2 regions of the Streptomyces sp. JLBT605 genome follow, and region 2 is predicted to be linked to the other one. Evidence: riboswitches for the same ligand, from Rfam matches in the RefSeq annotation. Region 2 holds a riboswitch; the other holds the start of a gene.
What was found. A riboswitch is a leader RNA that binds a small molecule or an ion and turns the genes downstream of it on or off. The one in region 2 is predicted to bind FMN.

Region 1: another riboswitch for FMN. It lies ahead of ribD (bifunctional diaminohydroxyphosphoribosylaminopyrimidine deaminase/5-amino-6-(5-phosphoribosylamino)uracil reductase RibD); the one in region 2 lies ahead of ribB (3,4-dihydroxy-2-butanone-4-phosphate synthase).

The regions. Positions count from the first base shown of each region.
Region 1 is NZ_CM177087.1:859,233-866,398, forward strand. Features, by position in the region: gene hisG (ATP phosphoribosyltransferase) at 1-754, opposite strand, end outside; gene AC4BDD_RS04020 (phosphoribosyl-ATP diphosphatase) at 833-1,105, opposite strand; gene ribH (6,7-dimethyl-8-ribityllumazine synthase) at 1,139-1,624, opposite strand; gene AC4BDD_RS04030 (bifunctional 3,4-dihydroxy-2-butanone-4-phosphate synthase/GTP cyclohydrolase II) at 1,721-3,007, opposite strand; gene AC4BDD_RS04035 (riboflavin synthase) at 3,004-3,642, opposite strand; gene ribD (bifunctional diaminohydroxyphosphoribosylaminopyrimidine deaminase/5-amino-6-(5-phosphoribosylamino)uracil reductase RibD) at 3,644-4,789, opposite strand; FMN riboswitch at 4,946-5,076, opposite strand; gene AC4BDD_RS04045 (MFS transporter) at 5,355-6,791, shown strand; gene AC4BDD_RS04050 (ArsR/SmtB family transcription factor) at 6,799-7,166, shown strand, end outside.
Region 2 is NZ_CM177087.1:3,469,514-3,476,679, reverse strand. Features, by position in the region: gene AC4BDD_RS15040 (ATP-dependent DNA ligase) at 1-1,140, shown strand, start outside; gene AC4BDD_RS15035 (MFS transporter) at 1,193-2,743, opposite strand; gene ribB (3,4-dihydroxy-2-butanone-4-phosphate synthase) at 2,935-3,567, opposite strand; FMN riboswitch at 3,892-4,020, opposite strand; gene AC4BDD_RS15025 (lysylphosphatidylglycerol synthase transmembrane domain-containing protein) at 4,162-5,229, opposite strand; gene AC4BDD_RS15020 (LysR family transcriptional regulator) at 5,334-6,374, opposite strand; gene AC4BDD_RS15015 (PhoX family protein) at 6,660-7,166, opposite strand, start outside.

The sequences.
Region 1 (7,166 bases), 2.6 Mb from region 2:
CCATGGAGCGGACCGCGACCCAGCCCTCGTGGTGCAGGGGGGAGACGGTGGGCGACTCCAGGCCGGGGGTGAGCGCCACCGCGCGCTCCACCTGCTCGACCCGGATGTCGTAGTCCATCATCACGTAGCGGCGGGCGACCAGGACGCCCTGCATGCGGCGGAGGAACTGCTGGACCTTGGGGTCGTCGGCGGGGGCGCCGGTGCGCCGGATGACGACGGCCTCGGACTCCAGGATGGGCTCGCCGATGATCTCCAGACCTGCGTTGCGCAGGGTGGTGCCGGTTTCGACGACATCGGCGATGATCTCCGCGACGCCGAGCTGGATGGCGGTCTCGACGGCGCCGTCGAGGCGGACGACGGAGGCGTCCACGCCGTGGTCGGCGAGGTGCTTGGAGACCAGGCCCGAGAAGGAGGTGGCCACGGTCATGCCGCCGAACTCGCTGACGTCCTTGGCGGTGCCGGGGCGGGTGGCGTAGCGGAAGGTGGACCCGGCGAATCCGAGCTGCATGATCTCCTCGGCCTGGGAGCCGGAGTCGAGCAGCAGGTCGCGGCCGGTGATGCCGATGTCCAGGCGGCCGGAGCCGACGTAGACGGCGATGTCGCGCGGGCGGAGGAAGAAGAACTCGACCTCGTTGTCCGAGTCCACGAGCACGAGTTCCCTGCGGTCCTTGCGCTGCCGGTAGCCCGCCTCATGGAGCATCGCCGACGCAGGCTCGGACAGTGAACCCTTGTTGGGGACGGCGATGCGCAGCATGAGAGCGACTTCCTTCGTACGTCGGGGCGTTCGGGAGGGGGCGGTGCGTTTCGGGCAGGTTGCCGGAGGGCGCGGAGATCAGAGGTGAGCGTATACGTCGTCGAGCGAGATCCCCCGGGCGACCATCATCACCTGAAGGTGGTACAGCAGCTGGGAGATCTCTTCGGCGGTGCGGTCCGCGCCCTCGTGCTCGGCGGCCATCCACACCTCGGCGGCCTCTTCGACGACCTTCTTGCCGATCGCGTGCACGCCCTTGCCCACCAGCTCGGCGGTGCGGGAGGTGCTGGGGTCGCCGGTGGCGGCCTTCTGCTGGAGCTCGGTGAAGAGCTCCTCGAATGTCTTGTTGGCCATGGTGCCCTTAGCCTACTTCGGTCCCCGGCCGGATCAGCGCCAGGGCTCGGAGACCGAGCGGAGGGTGGCCGCGGTGGCGACGGCCGCGGTGACCGCTTCGTGCCCCTTGTCCTCCGTGGAGCCCGGCAGGCCGGCCCGGTCCAGCGCCTGCTCCTCGTTGTCACAGGTCAGTACGCCGAAGCCGATCGGGACCCCGGTGTCGATGCTGACCTGGGTCAGGCCCTGGGTGACGCCCTGGCAGACGTACTCGAAGTGCGGGGTGCCGCCGCGGATGACGACGCCGAGGGCGACGACCGCGTCGTAGCCGCGGCCGGCCAGCACCTTGGCGACGACCGGCAGCTCGAAGCTGCCGGGCACGCGCAGCAGGGTCGGCTCGTCGATGCCCAGCTCGTGGAGGGCGCGCAGCGCGCCGTCCACCAGGCCGTCCATCACCTGGGTGTGCCACTGCGCGGCCACCACGGCCACGCGCAGGTCGCCGCAGTTCTTCACGGTCAGCTCGGGGGCGCCCTTACCGCTCATGTCTCTCCTCGGTGCTTCTCGGTGCTGTGCTGCTGTGCTGTCTGGTGCTGTGCTGTCTGGTGCTGAATGCCGGTGTGCCGATGCGGGCGGCCGGGGTCACTGGCTGCCGCAGGCGGACACCGGCTCACTGCTGTCCAGCCACGGCAGATCGTGGCCCATCCTGTCCCGCTTCGTCCGCAGATAGCGGTAATTGTGCTCGCCGGCCTGCACCGGCATCGGCTCCCGGCCGGTGACCCGCAGCCCGTACCGGACCATCGCGTCGGTCTTGTCGGGGTTGTTGGTCATCAGGCGCAGCGAACGCACGCCCAGGTCGGCGAGGATCTGGGCGCCGGCCGCGTAGTCGCGGGCGTCGGCGGGGAGGCCGAGCTCCAGGTTGGCGTCCAGGGTGTCGTGGCCCAGCTCCTGCAGCTCGTAGGCGCGCAGCTTGGACAGCAGCCCGATGCCGCGGCCCTCGTGTCCGCGCAGGTAGAGCACCACGCCGCGGCCCTCGGTGGCGACCCGCTCCAGGGCGGTGTGCAGCTGCGGGCCGCAGTCGCAGCGCAGCGAGCCGAAGATGTCGCCGGTCAGGCACTCGGAGTGGACCCGAACCAGCACGTCCTCGCCGTCGCCGAGCTCGCCCGCGACCAGTGCGACGTGCTCGACGCCGTCGGTGGTGGAGCGGTAGCCGTACGCCCGGAACTCACCGGAGGCGGTGGGCAGCCGGGTCTCGGCCTCGCGCCGCACGGTCGGCTCGTCGGACCTGCGGTACGCGATCAGGTCCTCGATGGAGATGATCGCCAGGCCGTGCTTGCGGGCGAAGGCGACCAGCTCCGGCAGGCGCAACATGACGCCGTCCTCGCCGGCGATCTCCACGATCGCGGCGGCCGGGCGCAGTCCGGCCAGCCGGGCGAGGTCCACACCGGCCTCGGTGTGGCCGTCGCGCACGAGCACGCCACCGGGCCGGGCGCGCAGCGGGAAGATGTGGCCGGGGCGGGCGAAGTCGCCGGGGACGCTGTGCGGATCGGCGAGCAGGCGCAGGGTGGTGGCCCGGTCGGCCGCGGAGATGCCGGTGCTCACGCCGTGCTCGGCGGTGGCGTCGACGGAGACGGTGAAGGCGGTCCGCATCGACTCGGTGTTCTGCTGGACCATCTGCGGCAGGTCCAGCCGGTCCAGGTCGGCGCCCTCGAGCGTGGCGCAGATCAGGCCGCGGCACTCGCTCATCATGAAGGCGACGATCTCCGGGGTCACCTTCTCGGCGGCCACGATGAGGTCGCCCTCGTTCTCGCGGTTCTCGTCGTCGACGACGACCACCGGCCGGCCGGCGGCGATCTCGGCGATCGCCCGTTCGACGGGGTCGAGGACCAGGTCGTCGGTCCAGCTCCGCACACTCTGCAGGACGGTCATGCCCGGCCTCCTTCTTCGCTTTCCTGCCCGTGACGGGCGTGCCGCGCCTCGTGGCCCATCAGCCGCTCGACGTACTTCGCGACCACGTCGACCTCGAGGTTGACCGGGTCGCCGGCCTGCTTGATGCCCAGGGTGGTGAGGGCGAGGGTGGTCGGGATGAGGCTGACGGTGAAGTGGTCGTCGGCGGCGTCGACGACGGTGAGGCTGATGCCGTCGACCGTGATGGAGCCCTTCTCCACGACATAACGGGCGAGGTCGTCCGGCAGCGAGATCTCGACGATCTCCCAGTGCTCGCCGGGGGTCCGCCCGAGGATGGTGCCGGTGCCGTCGACGTGTCCCTGGACGAGGTGGCCGCCGAGCCGGCCGCCGAGCTCCATGGGCCGCTCCAGGTTGATCCGGGAGCCGGGCGCCAGGACGCCGAGGCTGGAGCGCTTCAGGGTCTCGGCCATCACATCGGCGGTGAACTCGCCGTCCGCGGTGTCCACGACGGTCAGACAGACGCCGTTGACCGCGATGGAGTCGCCGTGCTTGGCGCCCTGGGTGACGAGCGGGCCGCGCAGCCGGAAGCGCGAGGAGTCGCCGAGGTTCTCGACGGCGACAACCTCACCCAGTTCTTCAACGATTCCCGTGAACACGTCAGTTCTCCTCGGAGTCGGTCGCAGTGGCGGTGGCTGGTGGTGCTGCGGGTGGTTCTGCGGGTGGTGCCGGTGGTGCGGGCACGGCGGTGACGCGCAGGTCGGGGCCGAGCCGGGTGGCGTCGGTCATCTCGAGGCGCAACGCCTGCGTGATGGTGGTGATTCCGGCGTCGCCGAGCGCGGCCGGGCCGTCGCCGAGCAGCGCCGGGGCGAGGTAGCCGACGACCTGGTCGACGGCGCCGGCGGCGATGAAGGACCCGGCGAGGGTCGGCCCGCCCTCCAGCAGCACCGAGCGCACCCCGCGCTGGTGGAGGGCGGTGAGCAGGGCGTGGATGCCGAGTCCGGTGTCGTCGCCCGGCAGCCGCAGGACCTCGACGCCGGGCAGGTGCCGGGTGTCGGCCTCCTCGGAGACGGCGATCAGGGTCGGTGCCGCGTCGTCCAGGACGCGGGCGCTCGGCAGGATCATCGCGTGGGTGTCGACGACCACCCGCAGCGGCTGGGTCACGTCGTCCCGGCCGCGCACGGCCAGATGCGGGTCGTCGGTCCGCAGGGTGCCGGATCCGACGACGACCGCGTCGGCCTCGGCGCGCAGCCGGTGCACATCGGCGCGGGAGTCCGGCGAGGTGATCCAGCGGCTGCTGCCGTCGGCGGCGGCGATGCGGCCGTCCAGGGTCGCGGCGTACTTCCACACCACGAAGGGGCGGCCGAGCCGGACGGCGGTCAGCCAGGCGATGTTGCCGGCCTCGGCCTCCTCGGCCAGCAGCCCGGCCTCGACCTCGATGCCGGCGGCGGCGAGGGTGGCGGCGCCGGCGCCCGCCGCCGGGGTGGGGTCGGCGACGGCGTAGACGACGCGGGCGACTCCGGCGGCGATCAGGGCCTGGGCGCACGGACCGGTGCGTCCGGTGTGGTTGCAGGGTTCCAGGGTGACGACGGCGGTTCCGCCGCGGGCCCGGTCGCCGGCCGCGCGGAGTGCGTTCACCTCGGCGTGCGGGCCGCCCGCGCGCCGGTGCCAGCCTTCTCCGACCGGCTCGCCGTGGGCGTCGAGGACGACGCAGCCGACGACCGGATTGGGGCTGGTGTGGCCGAGGCCGTGGGCGGCGAGCGCGATGGCGCGGCGCATCGCGCGGGTTTCGGCTGCGGTGGCCACCGGGTCCTCCTGCCTGCTGGGCACGGACTCCGGGGCTGTCTGAGTCGACAGAAGCGGGAAGGTAGCACCGCTAAGACGCCGACGCCGGGAAACGGGCCGTCCCCCCATCACGGGAACGAACGGACCGCCGGCAGCGGCGCACCGGTGCTTCGCCCGCCGCGCACTGCCTCCCATCCGGACTTTAACCGTCGGTCCAGGAATTTCACCTGGTCAACCGGCCGCTGGCTGCGGACGGGTCGCGGACTGTAACCGCCGGTTCGGATTTTCACCGACCCCGGAGTGCGCTGACGTCACTGGTACGCCACCAGTGTGCCATGCGCGATCGCGCCGACTGGAGGCGGCTTCTCTGTGGCTTCCCTCACCTGCCGCGCGCCCGCGGGCCCGGCGATGCGGGGCCGGCGGCACCGGGCGGTGCGGGCCGTCGCCCGGGCCTGATGGCTGACCACACGTCAGCGGGCGGTTACGCGGGGAGGCTCGAACCGTTCGGGCGGGGCTGGCGAAAACGCGTTCGCCGGGCAGGCTTGCCCAGCGGGCCGGTACCGGCCGGTGCGGGAGGGGACGGCGGATGGACACCAGTGCGACCGGGTCCGCGGGCGGGCCGGGGGTGCCCGAGGTGCGGCGGGCGCGCCTCGCCGTCGCGGCGGTCTTCGCGGTGCATGGCACCGTCACCGGCAACTTCGCCACCCGCGTCCCCTGGCTCCAGGAGCACTTGGACATCAGCGCGGGCGCGCTCGGCCTGGCACTCGCCTTCCCCGCGATCGGCTCCTCGGTCGCGATGCCCCTGGCCGGCCGGATCAGCCACCGCTTCGGCGCGCGGGCCGCACTGCGCGGACTGCTCGCCCTGTGGTGCGCGTCACTGGCGCTGCCCCCGCTCTCCCCTGGCCTGGTGTGGCTGTGCGGCGCGCTGTTCGTCTACGGCGCGGCCTCCGGCATGGCGGATGTGGCGATGAACGCGCTGGGCGTGGAGATCGAGGAGCGCCTGGGCAGGTCCATCATGTCCGGCCTGCACGGCATGTGGAGCGTGGGGGCGCTGCTCGGCTCGGCGGCGGGCACCGTCGCCGCGCACACCGGCACGGACGCGCGGCTGCACCTGGGGGCCGCGGCCGCCGCGCTCACCGCCCTCGGGATGGTCGTCTGCCGCTGGGTGCCGGACCTGCGCAGTCCTCCGGACGAGCACCCGCCACCGCGCTTCGCCCTGCCGCCGCGCTCCGCGCTGGCCATCGGGGCGGTCGGCTTCTGCGCGGTCTTCGCGGAGGGGGCGAGTCTGGACTGGTCGGCGGTCTATCTGCGCGAGGTGCTGGGCTCCTCCCCCGGCGTCGCGGCCGCCTGTACCACCGCGTTCGCCTGCACCATGGCCGCCGCCCGGCTGGCCGGGGACGCGGTGGTGGGCCGGCTCGGCCCGGTACGTACCGTGCGGGCCGGCGGTGTCCTCGCCACCCTGGGCGGGCTGGTGGTGGTGACGGCACCGGGGGCGGCGGTCGCGGTCGGCGGCTTCGCCTTCATCGGCCTGGGCATCGCCGTGGTGGTGCCGCTCGCCTTCGCCGCCGCCGGGCGAGCGAAGCGAGATGGGGGCACCCCCGGCCGAAGGCTGGGGAAGCAGCGAGATGGGGGCACCCCCGGCCGAAGGCTGGGGGAGGAGCGAGATGGGGGCACCCCCGGCCGAAGGCTGGGGGAGGAGCGAGATGGGGGCACCCCCGGCCGAAGGCTGGGGAAGCAGCGGGACGGGGAGCCCCGCGGCTCCGCTGGGGGGCCGGCGCCCAGCCAGTCGATAGCCGGGGTCGCCACCATCACCTACACCTCGGGGCTGATCGCCCCGGCGGCGATGGGCTCCCTCGCCGACCTCACCTCGCTGACGGTCTCCTTCGTCCTGGTCACCGGGCTGGCCCTGGGGCTGGTGCCGGGCGCCGCCGTGCTGCGCCGCGGCACCGGGCCGCGCGGGCGAGGCGACCGGAGCGAGGAGGCGGGAGATTTCGGCGGTCGCCGAAGTGTCCCGCGGGCATGATGAGGGCATGACGCACCCCGAGCTCTCCTCCGGTGGCCCACGGCTGGCCCGGTTCGCCGCGCTGCTGGCGGACGAGACGCGGGCCGCCTTCCTGCTCGCCCTGCTCGACGGCCGGGCCTGGACCGCCGGTGAGCTGGCCCGCCACGCGGGCGTCGCCGCCTCCACGGCCAGCGAGCACCTCAGCCGTCTGGTCGAGGGCGGGCTGCTCGCGCAGGAGCGGCAGGGGCGCCACCGGTACGTACGGCTGGCCGATGCGGAGGTGGCGCAGCTCATCGAGGACCTGTCGGCGCACGCCGCGCCCGGAGCCGCCCCGCGCACCCTGCGGGCGGCCGGTGCGAGCAGTGCCATGGCGCGGGCCCGTACCTGCTACGACCA
Region 2 (7,166 bases):
GAGGGCTTGGCGGCCGCCGTGGAGGCCGATCCGGCGGAGGTGCGCCGGGCGGTGATGCTGGGCGGCTCGCTCGGCACCGTCTCCCAGGAGCTGCTGGCCCGCGGCCCGCAGGCGCTGGCGGACTTCCGGCTGGAGGTCGGGCGTCCGGTGCTGCCGATGCTCGCGCAGAGCGCCAAGGACGTCGACGAGGCGCTGGACCGGCTCGGCCCGTGTGCCGTGGAGGAGAAGCTGGACGGGATCCGGGTGCAGGTGCACCGGGACGGCGAGCGGGTGCGGATCTACACCCGCACCCTGGACGAGATCACCGGCCGGCTGCCGGACGTGGTCGCCGCCGCCCGGGAACTGGCGGTCGACCGGGCGGTACTGGACGGTGAGGTGATCGCGCTCGGCCCCGACGGGCGGCCACGGCCGTTCCAGGAGGTCGCGGGCCGGGTCGGGTCACGGCTGGACGTCCCCGGCGCACAGGCCACGGTGCCGCTCTCCCCGGTCTTCTTCGACCTGCTCTACGCCGACGGCCGGGACCTGCTGACGCTCTCCGCCGGGGAGCGCCACGCCGAGCTGGCCCGGATCACGCCCGAGGAGCGGCGGGTACGCCGGGTGGTGGCCGCCGACCCGGACGACGACGGGACCCGGCGGGCGGTGCGGGAGTTCGCCCGGCAGGTACTGGAGCAGGGCCACGAGGGAGTGATGGTCAAGGCGCTCGGGTCGCCGTACAGCGCGGGGCGGCGGGGAGCCTCCTGGCTGAAGGTGAAGCCGGTGCTCACCTTGGACCTGGTGGTGCTGGCCGCCGAGTGGGGACACGGCCGCCGCACCGGGAAGCTGTCCAACCTGCATCTGGGCGCCCGGCTGCCGGACGGCACGTTCGCCATGCTCGGCAAGACGTTCAAGGGGATGACGGACGCCGTACTGGAGTGGCAGACCGAGGCGCTGCGGGAGATCGCGGTGAGCGACGACGGCTGGCTGGTGCGGGTGCGGCCGGAGCTGGTGGTGGAGGTGGCCTTCGACGGGCTCCAGCGCTCCAGCCGCTACCCGGCCGGGGTGACGCTGCGGTTCGCCCGGGTGGTGCGGTACCGGCCGGACAAGACCGCGGCGGAGGCGGACACCGTGGAGACCGTGCTGGAGCTGCGCCGCCACGAATGAACGCGCGGCACGACAGGGGCGCTCACAGCGGTAGCGGTAGCGGTAGGTGCACTCACAGCGGTGCGGGGCCCTGGCCCTTGAGGTTCTCCAGGTCGGAGGGGCGTACCTGGATGGCCAGCAGCGCGATCAGCGCGCTGATCACCGCGAAGGTCGCGGCCGTGACGAAGGCGGCGTTCACCCCCGAGACCATCACCTGGTCCGCCCAGTGCCCCGGGAGCTGCCCGGTGCGCCGGAACTCCAGCCGCTCGCGCGGGGTCGCCTCCGCCAGGAACCGCGGCACCAGGTCCTCGGCCTTGTTGCGGGAGGCCGTGGAGAAGGCCGTCACCAGGATGGAGAGCCCCAGCGATCCGCCGACCTGCTGCGTGGCGTTGAGCAGGCCGGACGCCGCGCCCGCCTCGTGCGGGGCGACGCCGGAGACCGCCATCAGGGTCAGCGAGACGAACTGCAGGCCCATGCCGAGGGCGAAGAGCAGGATCGGGCCGAGGATGCTGCCGAGGTAGGTGCTGTCGGCCTCGATCAGGGTGAGCCAGGTCAGGCCGGAGGCGGAGCAGATCGCGCCGACCACCATGAACGGCTTGGGCCCGAACCGGGGAAGCAGCTGCGAGGCGAATCCCGCGGCCACCGCGATCACCACGCTCACCGGCAGGAAGGCCAGACCGGCCTGGATCGGGCTGAAGTCCAGCACGTTCTGCACGAAGAGGGTGAGGAAGAAGAACATGCCGAAGATCGCCGCGGCCAGGCTCAGCATGATGCCGTAGGTGCCCGCGCGGTTGCGGTCGGCGAACATCTTCAGCGGCGTGATGGGCTGGGTGGACCGCCGCTCGACGGCGATGAAGGTGGCCAGCAGCACGATCGCCGCACCGAAGGCGGCAAGCGTCCACCCGTCCCGCCAGCCGTCCTGCGCGGCCCGGATGAAGCCGTAGACCAGCGAGGCCATGCCGAGCGTCGAGGTGAGCGCGCCGAGAAGGTCGAAGTGGCCGGCGTGGCGCTCGGACTCCCTGATGACCCGGGGCGTGGCGAAGGCGATGAGCAGGCCGATGGGCACGTTGACGAAGAAGATCCAGCGCCAGTCGAGCCATTCGACGAGGATCCCGCCGAGCAGCAGCCCGATCGCGCCGCCGCCGGCCGAGACCGCGGCGAACACGCCGAAGGCCCGGTTGCGTTCCGGGCCTTCGGTGAAGGTCGTGGTGATCAGCGCCAGCGAGGTGGGGGAGGCGATCGCGCCGCCGACCCCCTGGAGCGCGCGGGCGGCCAGCAGCTGCCCGGAGGTCTGCGCCAGACCTCCGAGCAGCGACGCCAGCACGAACAGCAGCACGCCGCCGATGAACACCCGGCGGCGGCCGAGGATGTCACCGGTCCGGCCGCCGAGCAACAGCAGTCCGCCGAAGGTGAGGGTGTAGGCGTTGACCACCCACGACAGGCTGGTGGTGGAGAACTCCAGCGCGCTCTGGATGTGCGGCAGCGCGATGTTCACGATGGTGATGTCCAGGACCACCATCAGCTGGCAGCTGGCGATGACGGCCAGTGCGACGCCCTTGCCGCCCTGTGACCGGTCCTCCGCGGTGGCTGTCCCGGTGTCCGGTGCCGGGCGGGAAGTCGCCATGGTGTGCCCCCGGGTATGAGCGTCGGGCGGACCGAGGCGTTCGCCCATTCGACGGTAATCCGGGGTCCGGAGGCCGACCAGTCGATCTTCGCGGCCGGTCGGCACCGGTCAGAGCCGGTCAGCACGCGTCAGCGGCAGCCGTCAGCACCGGTCGGCACCCGTCAGCGCCGGTCGGCACCCGTCAGCACCCGTCAGCGCCGGTCGCCACCCGTCAGAGCTGCCGCGGCCCGCGCCAGCCGGTAGGCGGCCAGGTCGCGCACCGAGATCAGCGGCACCAGCCGGCTGGCCGCCAGCTGCCGCAGATCGTCGTACCGGGCCATGCTCCAGTCCGCGTTGACCACCTCGCACATGGTGGTGACCCCGGACAGCCCGGCGAGCCGGGAGAGGTCGACGGCGGCCTCGGTGTGCCCGTCCCGCTGGAGCACCCCGCCGGGGGCGGCGCGGACCGGGAAGACATGGCCGGGCCGGCCCAGGTCCTCGGGGGCGGTGGCGGGGTCGGCGAGCGCCTGGATGGTCCGGGACCGCTCCTGCGCGGAAATACCGGTGGTTCCCCCCGCCTTGAGATCGACGGAGACGGTGAAGGCCGTTTCGTGCAGTCCGGTGTTGTCTTCCACCATATGGGGCAGCCGGAGTTCGGCGGCGCGTTCGTCGGGGAGGGCCACACAGATCACACCCGAGGTGTGATCCAGCATCTGCTTCAGTGATTCCTCGTCGGTGTACTCGGCGGCGATCATCAAATCGCCTTCGTTCTCGCGGGATTCCTCGTCGAAGACGATCACGAAACCGCCTTCGGCGAATGCCTCGATCGCCTGCTCCACTGCCATGAGGCGTTCGGTCCCTGCCGCCGTCTGCTCCAACACGGTCACGGTGTGTGTCCCTCCTGCTTTCTCGACTCTTCGCCGGCCCGGCCCTTTTTCAAGGGCGCGGCGGGCCTTGGTGGTCTGCCGGAGACGGAGGGGGAGTGCGTGGTGCGCTGCCGCTCCCCGACCGCCGTGCGGTTTCCGGGGACACGGACACAGCCGTCGTGGGTGAGCGGGCCCGGTTCATCGCGGGACTCGGGCGGCCACCGGCGATCAACCCCTGATGATCGCTGCCGGTGATCGCCGCCGATCCGCACCGGACGGGTCACTGCACGACATCGTGCCGCCGCGTACGTCCTACCATCCGGACTTTGACCGTCGGTCCCGGAATTCCACCGGGTCAACCGGCCGATGGCTTCGGCCGGGTCGCGGACTTTCACCGCCGGTTCGGAGTTTCACCGACCCCGGAGCACGCGCGTTACGTCGCCGAGTATTTTGACACATGCTCATGTATTGACGAAGTGTCAATCGTCACATACCGGCCCGGTCTCCGGTTTCGAAAGCCTCCGGTGGCCTGACCATCCGGTATCCGCTATCCGGACAACGGGAATTGATCGATCACAGGACTTTGCGCCGCACCAGCACGCCCAGCGTCAGCGCCCCCGGCAGCAGCGGCAGCCAGACGGTGATCAGCCGGTAGCCCAGCACCACGGCGGTGGCGGCCGGAGTCGTCGCCCCGGCCCCGACCAGCGCGATGACCAGCGCCGCCTCCACCGATCCGATGCCGCCCGGCGTCGGCACCAGGGCGGCGGCCGCACAGGCCGCCAGATAGGCGACCGCCACATGTGCCGCCGGGACCGGCACGTCCAGCGCGGACGCGACCGCGACCAGGCCGGCGGCCTGAAGCACCGGAAAGGCCAGCGAGCCGCCCCACAACGCCAGCACCCGGGCCGGTCTGCGGTGCACCGAGCGGGCCTCGCTCACCACCGTCACCAGGAACTCCCGGATCACCTTCCGCAGCGCGCGGACCGCGAAGACCAGCAGCAGCGCCACCACGCCCGCCACCGCCGCCGCGGTCGACAGCCCCACCTCCTCGGGCAGCAGGTCGCCCAGCGGCAGCGCGTCCGGGAAGGCCGCGAGCATCACCGCGGTCAGCGCCACCCGCGCCACCACCTCGACCGCCAGATAGAGCGCGAGCGCGGCGCCGGCCCGCGCCAGCGGAATGCCGCACACCGTCATGAAGCGCAGGTTGACCGCACCGGCGCCGAGGCCGGAGGGGAGCAGATGATTGGCCGCGCCCGCCGCGAACTGGGCCGCCAGCAGCCGCCCCGGCGGCAGCGGATCGACCACCGCGCCCTGCCGGGCACAGGCCGCGGCCACCCAGGACAGCGCCGTCGTCCCCACCGCCACCAGCAGCAGCGGCGGGTCCGCGTCCAGCAGCCGGCCCGCCCCGTCCGCGACCAGGTGCCGGTTCCACACCACCCAGCCGGCCACCGCGACGACCGGGACCAGACACAGCAGGGTGCGCGGCGACAGCCGCCGCGCCCCTGGCGCGCCCGGAACCGGCTGCTCCGCGGCGGACGGCACCGGCTGCTCGGGCAGCCCAGCCGCCGCCCCCGGCCCGGGTGTCGCCACCAGCCCGGGCGTCTTCACCAGTTGCGGCATCTGAAGCTTCTCAACGGCCATGGCATACAGGTTTCCTCCACCGGCTACAAAACGGCATCCGGCGCGCCACACCAGGCGTACGCCCTGATGTCAGATCTCAGCTCTCGGATCTCAGCCCTCGGATCTCAGCTCTCGCTCGGGTCGTAGCTGTTGGCCACCTCGAACGGGTCCGGCTCCAGGCCCGCCGTCGGCCAGCGCTGTTCGCGCCGCCAGCGGTCGCTCTCCACGGTGAGCGCGTCCCAGAGCATGTTGAGCGGATGCGCCCGGTCGTAGCCGTGCCGCTCGCCGCGGCGGACGAAGGCGCCGAGCAGCACCTCGAGCCGCGGCCCGGTGTCGTTGACCAGCTCCACCGCGCGCAGCCCCCGCCCGTAGGAGACCCGGGGATCCCCGGCCGCGTCCGCGACGCCCTTGGTGACCAGCATGCAGCCCTGGAGCAGGCCCGAGCGCAGCAGCTCGAAGCCGTAGTTGACGGTGTCGATCTCGGCGGCGATGTGCAGCCGGTTGCGGTAGTCCGCGCCGAACCAGGTGTGCAGCACGCCCGCCATCAGCCCGCTGGCGGACGCCACCAGCGGCAGACCGCGCAGCTCGCTGCTCCCCACCGTCGGGCCGGGCAGCCGGTCCTCGGGCAGATTGGTCAGCAGCGAGACACCGCTGCGGCGCCACTCCATGACCTCGACGTCGTTCAGCTCGTCGCCTCCGCTGCCGGGCCTGGCCACCACGCTCCCGCACACCAGGTCGACCTCCTTGGCGCGCAGCTTGGCCAGCACGTCCCGGGTCCGCACGTGGCCGACCTTCAGCTCGATGGAGCGCCGCCGGAAGTCCTCGCTCACCCGCTCCCCCGCGCCGGCCAGATACGCCAGCGTGAAGCGGGTGGTGCCGACCATCAGCGTCGTGCCCAGCCGGCGCCGCGACTCGTGCACCCCGTCCAGCCAGCTGCCCAGGGTGGAGCGCGCCAGCTCCACCAGCGCCTGACCGGTCGCGGTGAACAGCACGTCCTTGCCGCGGCCCTGCTTGATCACCAGTGGTTCGCCGCACAGCTCGCGGAAGTTGCGGTTCATGGTGTCGAGCTGCTTCTGCACGCTGGACTGCTCGCGGCCCAGCGTCCGCGCCGCGCCCAGCGCGGTGCCGGTCTCATGGACCATGATCAGCGTGCGGAGCTGGTCCATGGTGGTGTCCAGCAGGGCCAGGGGGCTCTGCAACAGCCTGCTGCGCCCGCCTCCCGCCGGCGTTCCGAGCGGGCCGGATGTCGGCATGGCAGGCTCTCGCTTTCCAACTCTGCTGGCGTGGCGCGGCGTTGCGAGCCATCGAGTCTACGAGAAGGGGGAGGACTTCCGGCCCCCCGGCCCGGAAGTCCTCCCTGTCCGCGTCGGACGTCCCTTCACATGGGCGCCCGGCGCCCGGCGCCCGGCGCCCCCACGCGCCAGACGCCGGGTGTCAGGTGCCCGCCCGCGTCAGACGCCGATGTCGCATCCGTCCTGCCGCCACACGCTGACGACCGACGGCCGCACGATCTTGCCCGGGCCGTCCGGCCAGGTCGACGCCGGCTTCTCGACGCTGGCGCCGTCCACCTCGCCCGGGTGCTGCACCGCGACCAGCACCCGCCGGTCCTGCACGATCGGGCCGCAGGTCTCGGCACCCGTCGGCACCGTGAGGAACTGCTTGACCTCACCGCGGCGCCGCCCGGCCGTCGCCACCCCGAACAGGCCGTCGTGGCTGCCGAGCTGGTTGCCGTCGGTGGAGATCCACAGGTTGCCGTGCGGGTCGAAGGTGACGTTGTCCGGGCAGGAGATGGGGCTGACGCTCTCCTTCGGGAACCCCGCGAAGTAGGTGTTCGGGTCGTTCGGGTCGCCGGCGACCAGGAAGAGCCGCCAGGCGAAGCGGTCCGCGGACGCGTCGTTCCAGCGCTCGGCCAGCTCCAGGATCTGGCCGTGCTTGTTGGCGTTGCGCGGGTTGGCCTC